DNA from 4 places in the Bacillus sp. 5RYD7K genome. Region 1 is predicted to be linked to each of the others. Evidence: riboswitches for the same ligand, from Rfam matches in the RefSeq annotation. Region 1 holds a riboswitch; each other region holds the start of a gene.
The links. A riboswitch is a leader RNA that binds a small molecule or an ion and turns the genes downstream of it on or off. The one in region 1 is predicted to bind S-adenosylmethionine.

Region 1 (3,207 bases):
TAGTCAGCGCCGCACTCGATTTTTTTCTCCAGCCGTTTTACGGCCTTATCCAAATGACGGACATTCGGGTTAAACGCCCCGGCTACGGAAAAGTTTGTTTTCTTGCCGAGCGGTTTCCCCGATAAAGAAATACCCTCGTTGAATTGTTTAATCAGCCTGATCAAGTCAAAGGACGTTAAATCATAGACGGAGGTAGCCCCCGGAAAGTCGCCGATTTTTGAAGGATCGCCGGTGATGGCTAAAATGTCGGTGAGCCCGAGCGTATCCAGCCCCATTAAATGTGACTGAAGGCCGATGATGTTGCGGTCTCTGCATGTAATATGGACGAGAGAACGGATATCAAGGCGCTCTTTCAGCAATGAACCGCAGGCGGCATTGCTGATCCGCGGTGTCGCCAATGAATTGTCGGCGAGCGTCAGTGCTTCTATGCCGGTTTCCTTTAATTCTGCCGCCGCTTGCAGAAATTTGTCAAAATTCAATTTTTTTGGCGGGTCAAGCTCTACGATAATTGACCGTTTTTGCGCGGCGATTTCGTTTAAACCCGGCTCGGTCCGTTCATCCCGGACTGAGATGACTTCTTCTTCCCGCCTGATTTTCACTTCTTTATCAGTGACCGGTGAAAGTCCGCGGACCGCTTCAGCCATGGCTCTGATATGGTTGGGCGTCGTGCCGCAGCAGCCGCCGATTATGCGAGCGCCCTGAGTGCGGAATTGTACGGCGCTTTCCCGGAAATAGGCATCGTCCGTATCATAAACAAGCCGGCCTTCTTCTAAGGACGGAAGGCTGCTGTTCGGATAGACCGATAAATAAGCGTCACGGAAAATCGGCACTTCGGTGAGCGCTTCAATCATGTGGTACGGGCCGAGCCGGCAATTGATTCCCGTTATATCAGCGCCGAGATCGGCAATTGACCTGAGAGCTTCCCGAAGCGGCGTTCCGTCCTGAAGCACGCCCTGTTCGTGCATGGATACGTTCAGCATGATCGGAAGTTCCGTTTCTTTTCTGGCGATCTTCAGCACTTCGCGCGCCTCTTCTAAATCATAGTATGTTTCCAAAAGCAGGCCGTCCGGCTCTTCGTGCAGCAATAAATAAAGCTGCTCCCGAAAGCTGCGTTTAATCTCTTCAAGGCTGTAGGCGTTTTTGTTAAAGGTGCGGATGCCGCCCATCGTTCCCAATACATAAGCGCCGTCTGAGGAAGCGCGCGCGATTTTGACCGCTTCCTGATTGATTTTTTTCGTTTCATCCTCAAGGCCGTATCTGGAGAGCTTAATAAAATTCGCGCCGTACGTGTTCGTCTGGATGATGTCTGCACCTGCTTCCACGTATGCCTTATGTATCCGCTTGATCTCATCGGGCTTAGATACATTCAGTTCCTCAAAACATCTGTCAATGCCGTAGGAGTAGAGGAGAGTGCCCATCGCGCCGTCTCCGATTAAAATCCGTTCTTCTAAGTCTTGTAATAGTCCCATTGTTTGCCTCCTTCATCACATTCAGCAAGGAAAAAAGAGAAATAAAAAAAGTCTTCTTAAGAAGAAGACTTTGTAATCATTTGTCTCTCTTCTTATCTTCCAAGCTGTTTTTAGCTTGCTGGATTTAGCACCTTGGTCATGGTTTGGGTAAACCACTACACCGGTTGCTGAAGCGTCGTCGGGCCAGTCCCTCGGCTTCTCTTGATAAGAACGTTCATGTAATTGTCATGGGTTTCCAAAACTTAACTGTGAAAATCCCTTTCTCCAAATTTACCGAAAATAGAGACAATAATCAATAGGAATCACATAATTTATCTGAAATTAATAAATTGAACGTCAATCGGCAGGTCTGCTCCGCGGACAGCTGCAATAATCTGCTGCAGATCATCTTTATTTTTTCCGGTGACGCGCACTTGGTCGTCCTGAATCTGCGACTTAACCTTCAAGCCGGAGTTTTTAATCACCGCGTTGATTTTTTTGGCGTTGTCTTTATCAATGCCCTGTACAAGCTTCGCGCGCTGGCGCACCGTGCCTCCCGATGCATTTTCGATTTTGCCGTATTCAATGTTTTTCGTCGGCACGTCCCGTTTAATCAGCTTGCCGCTCAGCACATCCTTGAGCTGATTCAATTTAAACTCATCATCAGAAATCAGAACAAGTTCTTCCTTTTCTAAAGTCACATCGCTTTTAGATCCTTTAAAGTCATAGCGCGTGCCGATTTCTTTCAGCGTCATCTGAATCGCATTCTGCACTTCAGGAAATTCAACTTTGGATACAATATCAAAAGAACTTTCTTTTGCCATGAGAAAACCTCCTATAACATTTCACTTATGTGTTGATTATAGTAGAATAAAGAGAAATGTCCAACAGCACAAAGCATGAATTTGTGCGAATTGGAAAAAATGAGAAAAACATCAGCCTCTGACGGGCGAAGCAGGAAGGACGATAACATGAAACCAGGGCAGCAGCTCACGCTTAGTATAGATCACCAGACCGATTTCGGTTATTTTTTAACGGACGGCGAGGATACGGTTCTTTTACATAACAGTGAAATCACGGAAGATATCGAAGACAGAGATGAAGTGGACGTGTTTATTTACGTCGACCATCAGGAAAGGCTTGCGGCGACGATGAAAAAGCCGCTCATCAGCTTTTATGATTACGGATGGGTGGAAGTGACGGACGCTGTGGAAGATATGGGCGTATTCGTCGACGTCGGTCTGTCAAAAGACGCGCTTGTCGCAACGGAGCACCTGCCTCCGTACAAATCCGTCTGGCCGCAAAAAGGCGACAGACTGTATTGCATGCTGAAGGTGACAAGCCGCGGGCGCATGTTTGCCAAGCCGGCGCCTGAGGATATCATCAGTGAATTATTTACGGACGCAGAGGAAGACGTCATGAATCAAAACCTGACGGGCACGGTGTACAGACTGATCGCATCTGGCTCTTTTATGATTACAGATGAAGGCATCCGCGCGTTTATTCACCCTTCAGAAAGAAAGGAAGAGCCGAGACTCGGCAGCCGCGTGACAGGGCGTGTCATCGAGGTGAAAGAAGACGGGTCCGTCAACATGTCGCTGCTGCCGAGAAAGCAGGACGCGCTTTCGGTTGACGCAGAAGAGATTCTGACCTATTTGAGATCAAGAAACGGCGCAATGCCTTACGGAGACAAAAGCCATCCTGACGATATCCGCGAACGGTTTCATTTAAGCAAAGCCGCCTTTAAGCGGGCGCTCGG
Region 2 (3,207 bases), 1.9 Mb from region 1:
TGAAGCAGCTTCTTCTTTATAATGACGGTATGTCGCAAGGAGCACCTCGGTATCGGAATCTGTATTGAAAGTGTAGCCTTTCGCTTCAAGCTCTTCTCTCAATTCAATGTAGTTATAGATTTCGCCGTTAAAAATGATCCAATATTTCTCATCTTCATATGATAAAGGCTGTCCGCCGTTTTCTACGTCAATAATACTGAGCCGTCTGAAGCCGAATCCGACGTGCTCATCATGATAATACCCATCGCTGTCAGGACCGCGGTGAACGATCATTTGGTTCATTTGTTTGATTAGCTCTTCTTGATCTGCGGTTTGAGTTAATGGATGCTTATTAAAAACACCGACAAATCCACACATAGTATAGCCTCCATAAGTGTAATTTTCTAATTGGACCCCCTTTTTATAGACGCTTTGTTACGCCATTGGTTTCACGCTATGTAAAAAATAAGCATGGCAGCATCTGCAAAAAGGGAAAGCCGCTTAAATAAGCGGCTATAAAATTATTCTCCTAGTGCTTCTTTGCGAAGCGCATCCGCCTTGTCAGTACGCTCCCAAGGAAGATCCACATCGTGACGTCCGAAGTGGCCGTAAGCGGCAGTCTGCTTATAGATCGGACGGCGCAAATCAAGCATTTTAATAATGCCGGCAGGTCTCAGGTCGAAGTTATTCCGTACGACTTCGATCAGTTTCTCTTCAGAAGCTTTTCCTGTATCAAATGTATTGATGGAAATAGATACAGGCTGTGCCACGCCGATTGCGTATGCAAGCTGCACTTCACAAGAATCAGCAAGTCCTGCAGCCACGATGTTTTTCGCTACGTATCTCGCAGCGTAAGCCGCTGAACGGTCTACTTTCGTCGCATCCTTACCGGAGAATGCACCGCCGCCGTGGCGTGCATATCCGCCGTATGTGTCAACGATGATTTTACGGCCGGTAAGTCCCGCATCGCCTTGAGGACCGCCGATTACGAAACGTCCCGTAGGGTTGATGAAGTATTTTGTTTCGTCATCAATCAGTTCCTCTGGCACGACAGGGTTAATGACATGCTCTTTCAGATTGCGCTGAATCTGCTCAAGCGTAATTTCCGGATGGTGCTGAGTTGAGATGACGATCGCGTCGATGCGGACCGGCTTGTTGTTTTCATCATATTCAACGGTAACTTGCGTTTTTCCGTCAGGGCGAAGGTACGGAAGAATGTCTTCTTTGCGGACTTCGCTCAAACGGCGGGCCAATTTATGCGCCAAAGAGATCGGAAGCGGCATAAGCTCTTTCGTTTCGTTACACGCATAACCGAACATCAGACCTTGGTCACCTGCTCCGATAGCTTCGATTTCAGCATCGCTCATTGTGCCTTCACGCGCTTCAAGAGCCTGATCGACACCCATCGCGATATCCGCAGACTGTTCATCAATTGATGTTAAAACAGCGCAAGTCTCCGCATCAAATCCGTATTTTGCCCGTGTGTAGCCGATTTCTTTAATCGTTTCACGGACTGTTTTCGGAATGTCAACGTATGTTGATGTTGTAATCTCTCCGCTTACCAGCACAAGGCCTGTCGTTACAGATGTTTCACAGGCTACGCGCGCGTTCGGGTCTTTTTTTAAAATCTCATCTAAGATGCTGTCAGAAATTTGGTCACAGATTTTATCCGGATGACCCTCGGTAACAGATTCAGATGTAAATAATCGACGGTTTTTACTCATTCACTTTTCCTCCTGAAAAAAGATCTTTTGAAAGACCTTCTCATATGATACGGAACTCGCTCCCTCTTAATACAATGTCATACTATATCAGAGAATGTTAATTGGCATATTTTATGAAATAAAAAAACCTTTTCCACTCGAGGAAAGGGTTTGGTCTGTGTGCCTTTCACTCTTATCGCTCAAGGAAATATTAAACCTTGCATCAGGTTAGCACCTTGGTTTCCCACAGTGTATTCACCTGCTTTTTTACAGAGAAACCGGTTGCTGGGCTTCATCGGGCCTGTCCCTCCGCCAGCTCGGGATAAGAGTATCCGCTCAATGAAATATCTTATCGTAAAAGGGCGGAAAGTGTCAATATGAATTAAAGCGATTACGCGCCTTTATTTCGGGAAGCAATGGAAAAACACAAACAAAAAATAATAAACAGTATAGACTATTTTTATATATGTGTTATACTAATTACACATTCAGCGAAATAAAAATAAACCGGCAAAGGAAGGGTTTTATGAAATTAGTTGATTTAACTGCAGATCTTCAAGCATTACTCGCAAGTCCAAATGTGCATCATAATTTATCGGCGCCAAAACTTACCGAAAAAGTGATCACCCGAAATGAAGGCACACTGACATCTACGGGCGCCGTACGTGCCACTACCGGTGCATATACGGGGCGATCACCTAAAGATAAATTTATCGTTCGTGAAAAAAGCACAGAAAATCAAATTGATTGGGGCGCGGTGAACCAGTCCATTTCTGAAGAGGCGTTTGAAAAGCTGTACGCCAAAGTCGTCAGCTACTTAAAACAGAGAGATGAACTGTTTGTTTTTGAAGGATTCGCAGGCGCAGATGAAAAATACAGACTGCCGATTACAGTCGTAAATGAATTTGCATGGCACAACCTGTTCGCGCGCCAGCTGTTTATCAGACCGGAGACGGCTGAAAGGGATCCGGAAGCACAGCCGTTTACCATTCTCTCAGCTCCGCATTTTAAAGCGGATCCGGAGACGGACGGCACGCATTCGGAAACATTTATCATTGTCTCTTTCGAAAAGCGCGTCATTTTAATCGGCGGCACCGAATACGCCGGAGAAATGAAAAAATCAATTTTCTCCATTATGAACTTCCTTCTTCCGCAGCAAGATATTCTGCCGATGCACTGCTCAGCCAACGTCGGTGAAAAAGGTGATGTCGCCTTGTTTTTCGGTCTTTCCGGCACGGGGAAAACGACGCTTTCAGCCGATGCGGACCGGAAACTGATCGGCGATGACGAGCACGGCTGGTCAGACTCCGGCGTGTTTAACATTGAAGGCGGATGTTATGCTAAATGTATCAACCTGAGCGAGGAAAAAGAACCGCAGATTTTTCGTGCGATCCGCTTCGGGTCTGTTCTTGAGAATGTTGTGCTTGATGAAAAAACGGGTGAGGCGGATTACGACAATTCCTTCTACACGGAAAACACAAGAGCCGCGTATCCGATTGAGATGATCGGCAATATCGTGCAGCCG
Region 3 (3,207 bases), 230 kb from region 1:
TTTTGGCCGATCATCCGGCATGTTTCTTCATCTTCAATCTGAATTTGAATGGCTTCATGAACGAGTGTTGTCTTCGCTTCATTGATTGAGATTGCATTCCTGATGGAATCCGTCAGTCTGTCAAGCGCCCAAGCGAGATTGACGGCAGTCGGTCTTGAGCTGTTTAAATATGCTTTGACATCGGCGAGCTGACGGCGGAAATCAGAAAGATCGCGGGTTTCAAACGATTTGGCGGCAAGCGCGAGTCCGAACGCCGCAGTTATACCGATGGCCGGAGCGCCCCTTACTTTCAGTGTGACAATCGCGTCGAATACATCTTCCTTTGTTTCAAGATCCGCATACTCAGTGACATCAGGGAGCTTTTGCTGATTTAAAATGCGGATGTGTGTTTCTTTCCATTCCACGGAACGGGGGATGGCAAATTCATTTGTCATGCTGCATCATTCCTTTACACGGAGCTTAAATTGATCCAGAACCTCAGTGATATGCTTCAGTTCTTTTCTGTTTTCGATATAATAGGCGCCGATTTCAAGCGCCAGCTTCTTCCGTTCAATTCGTTTATCAAACGGAGTGATTTCATCCAAGTCAGCCACATGGGCGAGCCCGATCGTGCGCCGGATCAGTTCGCATCCCGCAAAACCGACCGCTTCCTCAAACGCGTTTTTCAGTGTATCTTCCAGCAGGTGTCTGCAGGAAGGCAGGCAGTCTTTCTCCCATGCTTCACTGAATGTTTCTACAAATGTGTCCCATACGGCGGCGGTGTGGTCATATAACGGCTGTCTGTCGTCACCGTCCCGGCTGAGGGCGTTTAACAGCAGATTTGCGATAAATTGGCCGATGTCAAAGCCGATCGGTCCGAAGAAAGCAAACTCGGGATCAATGACCTTTGTTTCATGTTCATCGGCAAAGATGCTTCCCGTATGCAGATCGCCGTGAACCAATGTTTCCGCGGAATTCAGAAAGACGGCTTTCAATTCATCAGCGCCTTCTTTCAGCCGGGAATTGTTCCAAATTTTTTCTGCGTATGGGCGCAGCTCCTCTTCAAAATCGTTTGTTTCATGGTCGAAAAACGGTTCTGTAAACACAAGCCTTTCTGTAATATTGCAAAGTTCGGGATTTGTAAACTGCTTTGCGAGCTGCTGTTTTACTTTCGCATCAAGCGCATAATCGGATGAGTAAAAGAGCGTTTTTCCCAGAAACTCACCGATATGGGCTGATAAATTCGGATAATGTTTTCCTTCCATCAGTCCTTTTCTTGAGATCTTCAGATGCGAAAGGTCTTCCATTACCGTGACCGCCATTTCAGTATCGGAATAGTAAACGGCCGGAACGAGATGGGGCACGTGTTCGCCCTGGCGGATGAGGGCGCTGCTTTCGATTCTCGCCCGGTCAATCGTAAGCGGCCAGCTTTCCCCGACGATTTTCGCATAAGGAATCGCCTGTTTGATAATCAGTCCCTTTTTGTTTTCTTTATCGAAAACGTGAAAGACGTAATTTAAATTGCCGTCACCGATTTCACGGCATGTGAGAGTGCTTTTGCTTTGAAATAAGCCGAGCTTCACAGCTAACGCTGCGGCGGAGCTTTCCGTTAATTGTTCATAAAGACTTGTTTTAGTTGCAGACATGGATTTACCCTCCAATTATGTAGTGGCAGTAAGAGATCGTGACGGAGAATACGCCCGAAAAAAAAGCCTCCTTCTCTGAAAGAGAAGGAGGCCGAAACAGTGCAGTCCGCCTCTTATCTCTCAGATAACATCTGATGGAATTAGCACCGTGCCCTATGAGACAATCGTCTCGGCGCAAAATGTACGCGCCCCATTTCACAATGGAATTACGGTCGGTTGCTGTTGGGGTCAAAAGGCCAATCCCTCGCCCAACTCTCGATAAGAGAAAAATATATTGATTTGTATCACAATTCGGATTAATCAGTTGATGAAAATATTAGCAGGTGCCGGATATTCTTGTCAACATTTTTTTGAAAATTAATATAAATCACGCCGCAAATCTTTGAATACCGGGATGGTCTCGCGTACGGACGCGCTTTCTGAAACATCGATTTCCGCCCGGACTGCGCCTTCCGTCTGATCTCCTTCGGCTAAAATCCGGCCCCACGGGTCAATAATCAGGCTGTGGCCGGCAAATTCATTATCGGGATTTGACCCCGTGCAGTTAGAGGCCGCGACAAAACATTGGTTTTCAATGGCTCTGGCGACAAGCAGACTCCGCCAATGATCGAGGCGGGGCAGAGGCCATTCCGCAGAGATAAACAGGACATTCGCTCCTTGGGACGTATGCTTCCTGATCCATTCGGGGAACCGGATATCATAGCAGATCAGCCCGGCGCACTTGACACCGTCAAGCTCAAAGGAACCGTCACTGTTTCCTGCCGCCAAATGCAGATGTTCGTCCATCAGCTGAAACAAATGGGCTTTCTGATACCGCTTCACGATCTGCCCGCTGTTATCTGCGATGTACATAGTGTTATAGACGTTTTCGCCTTCTTTGACCGCAAAAGATCCGGCAACGAGGTGTACGTTGTATGCTTTGGCCGTTTTTTTAAGCCATTGTTCCGAAACTTTGCCGTTTTCATCCGCCAGCTGGTCAAGCCGTGTGAGATCATAGCCGGTCGTCCACAGCTCAGGAAGCACGATGACATCAGCATGGCGGCTTTCTTGCTCGATTAAAGTTTCTGCTTTTTTGAAGTTTTCTGAAGGATTTCCGTATGAAATATCAAATTGCAAACAGGAAACGGTCCATTTCATTTTTTATACACCTCAAGTTTCTCTTTACTTTTTTTATTTAACCATATATGATGATGGACTATCATTTCAAGACATTTTTAGAAGGTGAAAATATGAACTTTGAAGTCTCAGATGTACTCAAACAGCTGCCGGAACAATTTTTTGCATCTTTGGTGCAAAAGGTCAATCAAAAGCTGAAAGAAGGCAAAGACATCATCAATTTAGGACAGGGAAACCCCGATCAGCCGACGCCTCAGCATATCGTTGAAGAAATGAAGCGCGCCGTCGAAAGGCCGGAAAATCATAAATACTCATCATTCCGGGGCGCTTACAGCTTCAAAAAAGCCGCGGCTGAATTTTATGAAAGGGAGTATGGGGTGACGCTTGATCCGGAAACGGAAGTAGCCGTGCTGTTCGGAGGCAAGGCGGGGCTTGTTGAGCTTCCGCAATGTCTTTTGAACCCGGG
Region 4 (3,207 bases), 920 kb from region 1:
AGATGCAGCAGGGAGAACGATATCCGCATATTTGGCGGTTTCCGTTAAAAACAGATCGTGAACGACTGTAAATAAATCGTCCCGCTGCAGGCCTTTTCTGACTTTATTCGCTTCCGGCGCAACTACCGCGGGATTGGTTCCGTAAATAAACAAGGAGCGCACGGGCGGTTTTGTTTCTAAAAGAACGCTTCCGAGCCTGTTCATGTTAAATGATCTTGGCTTCCTGCCGTAAAGCAGATCAGGCCGCTGGAGCGCTTGTCTGTTATAGTTTAATACCGCGCTGTTGTGCTTGATTGCGCCTCCCCCGGTGCGGAGCCACTGTCCTGTCACAGCCGGAAGGCAGGCGACGGTGCGGACGATCATACCGCCATTGTCATGGTGCTGAATGCCGTTTCCGATTCTGATAAGGGAAGGGGAGGTTTCCCCGTACATTCTCGCAAGGCGTCTGATATCGTCTGCTTTAACGCCTGTCATAACAGAAACCGTTTCCGGATCATACTGTTTGACATGCGCTTTTAATTCTTCACTGCCTTCGGTGTATTCTGTGAGAAATGCTTCATCGTGAAGGTTCTCGGCAAATAAAACATGCATGATACCGAGAGCGAGTGCGGCATCTGTGCCGGGGCGAATGGGAATAAACCAATCGGCAAGCCGGCCTGTTTGGTTCTTATGTACATCGATAACGACAATCTTAGCTCCTTTTTTCCGGGCTTTTTGAGCAATCATGACCTGATGCATATTCGTGCTGACGGCATTGATTCCCCAAAAAATAAAGAGCTTTGCATGTATGGTCTCTTCCGGGTCAGTACCCGCGCCTTCTCCCATTGTATAGTTATAGCCCTCAGATCCGGCTTTGCTGCAGATCGTCCGTTCGAGCTGGCTCGCCCCAAGTCGGTGAAAAAAACGGCGGTCCATTCCCTCTGCCGCCAGTTTTCCCATATTACCGTAAAAGCTGTACGGGAGAATGCTTTCCGCTCCTTCTTCGGCAATAAGCTCTTTCCAGCGCGCACTGATCGTATTGATTGCTTCGTCCCATGAAATAGGCGTAAACACGGCTTCACCTTTTTCGCCGATCCGTTTTAACGGGACGGTTAAACGTTTTTCATCATAAATGCGCTCAGCCATGTGTCTGACTTTGTTGCAAATATTCCCTGATGTGACGGGGTGATCCGGGTCTCCCTGAATGTTAACGATTTTTCCGTCCTTTTTTGTCACAAGTAAGCCGCATTGATCGGGACAGTCCAGTGAGCACACCGATTTAAAGACCCCGTTTGGCTGTTTTGCAGCAGAATTCATAGCCCATTTCTCCTCTTTTTTTATATTGTAAGCATTATAACATTTCGAAATAGATCGTCAATTCAGAAAAAAAGTGTTGACATCACGGAAAGACTTATCTATGATGAGTTTATTCTTTTAAAAGCCTGACAATTTCATCATTTTATTTTCTATCAAGAGAGGTGGAGGGACTGGCCCTATGAAACCTCGGCAACATTTATTGTGCCAATTCCAGCAAGCGTATGCTTGAAAGATAGGAAAGAATGGTCTATACATATTTGTGCGCTTCAAGCGGATAAAGACGGTATATGAATCTCTTTCCTTCTTCGGGGAAAGAGATTTTTTTGTGAAAAAATTTATGTGAAAAGGATGTTTTGCACCATGACGGTTTTAATTACCGCACCCTATCACGACGAGGGGCTGAAGGAGCTGACAGATCTGTTCGGGCGGACTGTGCACCTGCCGTGGAAGAAGCACGGCCGGGCCTATCGGGAAGATGAATTAATCTGGATGATTCAAGAGACAAACGCGTCGGGGCTTATTACCGAACTTGATGAGGTATCAGAGCGAGTGATTGATATATTGCCGGATTCCGCTTTTATCGGCGTCTGCAGAGGGATGCCGTCTAATGTGGATATCACGGCGGCGACTAAAAGAAATATCCCTGTCTTCTATACACCGGCCCGCAATGCCCAGGCTGTTGCTGAAATGTTTATCGGAAATGTCATTTCGTTTTTGCGCCACACGTATTCTTCTCATCAGTGGCTGAAGGACGGGAAGTGGAATGGTGATTATTTGCAGGCTTACGTCAAATTCAGGGGAAATGAGCTGACGGGGAAAACAGTCGGCCTGATCGGTTTCGGAGCTGTCGGACAGAGAATCGCCCGGCTGTTGACGGCTTTTGACTGCAAGGTGCTGTACTATGACCCCTTTGTCAATCATGAGAACCGGGAGTATGAAAAAACGACGATTGAACGGGTATTTTCTGAAAGTGATATTGTCTCCGTTCATTTGCCGCGCACCGATGAAACCATCGGCCTGATCGGCGCCCGGCATTTTCAATTGATGAAGCAAGAAGCTGTTTTTGTCAATACATCAAGAGCGGCGGTTACAGACAGAAAAGAGCTGCTGCGGGTGCTGAAAGAACGGCGGATTAAGGGAGCGATCCTTGACGTGTTTTATCACGAACCGCCTGAATCTTCTGATTATGAATTGATCTCTTTGCCGAATGTGTTAGCGACTCCCCATTTAGCGGGCGCAACATTTGAAGTGGAGGATCATCATGTGAAGATTTTAAATGAAGCGCTTTTCAAATGGAAACAAGATCAAACCTGCTCAATACGTGAACTTTATAACAAAAGAGAACTTGAGATGGAAGGATAGAAAAAGGAGGAGGCTGTAATGGCTGAACAAAAAGGCTACCTTGTATTTGACATCGGGACTGGGAATGCGCGAGTCGCGGTTGTGACTGCCGGCGGCGATGTGACAGCATTGGAAAGGGAAGACATTGAATATGTGACGGATCCGCTTTATCCGGACGGACGATATTTCTCACCGGAAGGGTTATGGAAGCAAATCAGCGCTATGGCAAGGAAGGTTATTGCCAAAAGCCCACATATTACATTAATCGGAATCACCTCAACAAGCCAGAGGCAGGGAATTGTTCTGATTAATAAAGATAAAAAGGCGTTTCTCGGTCTGCCCAACATTGATAATAGAGGGCGCGAATGGGAGGGAGAGATCGAGTTAAAAGAAGAAGTACATCAGCGCGCCGGACGCCTTCCGAGCGCTTTATTTTCCGCCATGAAACTTGTCGGGTTAAAAAAAAGACAGCCGTCATTATGGAAAGAAGTGAAGTACATCACAAGCATCAGTGACTGGGTGACATTTGAGCTGAGCGGTATTTTAAGCTATGAACCGTCACAGGCTGCT

Region 2: another riboswitch for S-adenosylmethionine. It lies ahead of metK (methionine adenosyltransferase); the one in region 1 lies ahead of ACQE26_RS18285 (bifunctional homocysteine S-methyltransferase/methylenetetrahydrofolate reductase).
Region 3: another riboswitch for S-adenosylmethionine. It lies ahead of mtnK (S-methyl-5-thioribose kinase); the one in region 1 lies ahead of ACQE26_RS18285 (bifunctional homocysteine S-methyltransferase/methylenetetrahydrofolate reductase).
Region 4: another riboswitch for S-adenosylmethionine. It lies ahead of ACQE26_RS14375 (2-hydroxyacid dehydrogenase); the one in region 1 lies ahead of ACQE26_RS18285 (bifunctional homocysteine S-methyltransferase/methylenetetrahydrofolate reductase).

Annotation. Positions count from the first base shown of each region.
Region 1 covers NZ_CP191200.1:3,730,348-3,733,554, reverse strand. The annotation lists gene ACQE26_RS18285 (bifunctional homocysteine S-methyltransferase/methylenetetrahydrofolate reductase) at 1-1,469, opposite strand, end outside; SAM riboswitch class I at 1,559-1,680, opposite strand; gene ACQE26_RS18280 (YajQ family cyclic di-GMP-binding protein) at 1,781-2,272, opposite strand; gene ACQE26_RS18275 (CvfB family protein) at 2,372-3,207, shown strand, end outside.
Region 2 covers NZ_CP191200.1:1,875,347-1,878,553, reverse strand. The annotation lists gene asnB (asparagine synthase (glutamine-hydrolyzing)) at 1-357, opposite strand, end outside; gene metK (methionine adenosyltransferase) at 501-1,703, opposite strand; SAM riboswitch class I at 1,873-2,011, opposite strand; gene pckA (phosphoenolpyruvate carboxykinase (ATP)) at 2,209-3,207, shown strand, end outside.
Region 3 covers NZ_CP191200.1:3,504,139-3,507,345, reverse strand. The annotation lists gene mtnA (S-methyl-5-thioribose-1-phosphate isomerase) at 1-434, opposite strand, end outside; gene mtnK (S-methyl-5-thioribose kinase) at 441-1,625, opposite strand; SAM riboswitch class I at 1,736-1,890, opposite strand; gene ACQE26_RS16990 (carbon-nitrogen family hydrolase) at 1,983-2,762, opposite strand; gene ACQE26_RS16985 (pyridoxal phosphate-dependent aminotransferase) at 2,855-3,207, shown strand, end outside.
Region 4 covers NZ_CP191200.1:2,811,163-2,814,369, forward strand. The annotation lists gene ACQE26_RS14370 (molybdopterin oxidoreductase family protein) at 1-1,296, opposite strand, end outside; SAM riboswitch class I at 1,443-1,535, shown strand; gene ACQE26_RS14375 (2-hydroxyacid dehydrogenase) at 1,657-2,658, shown strand; gene ACQE26_RS14380 (FGGY-family carbohydrate kinase) at 2,677-3,207, shown strand, end outside.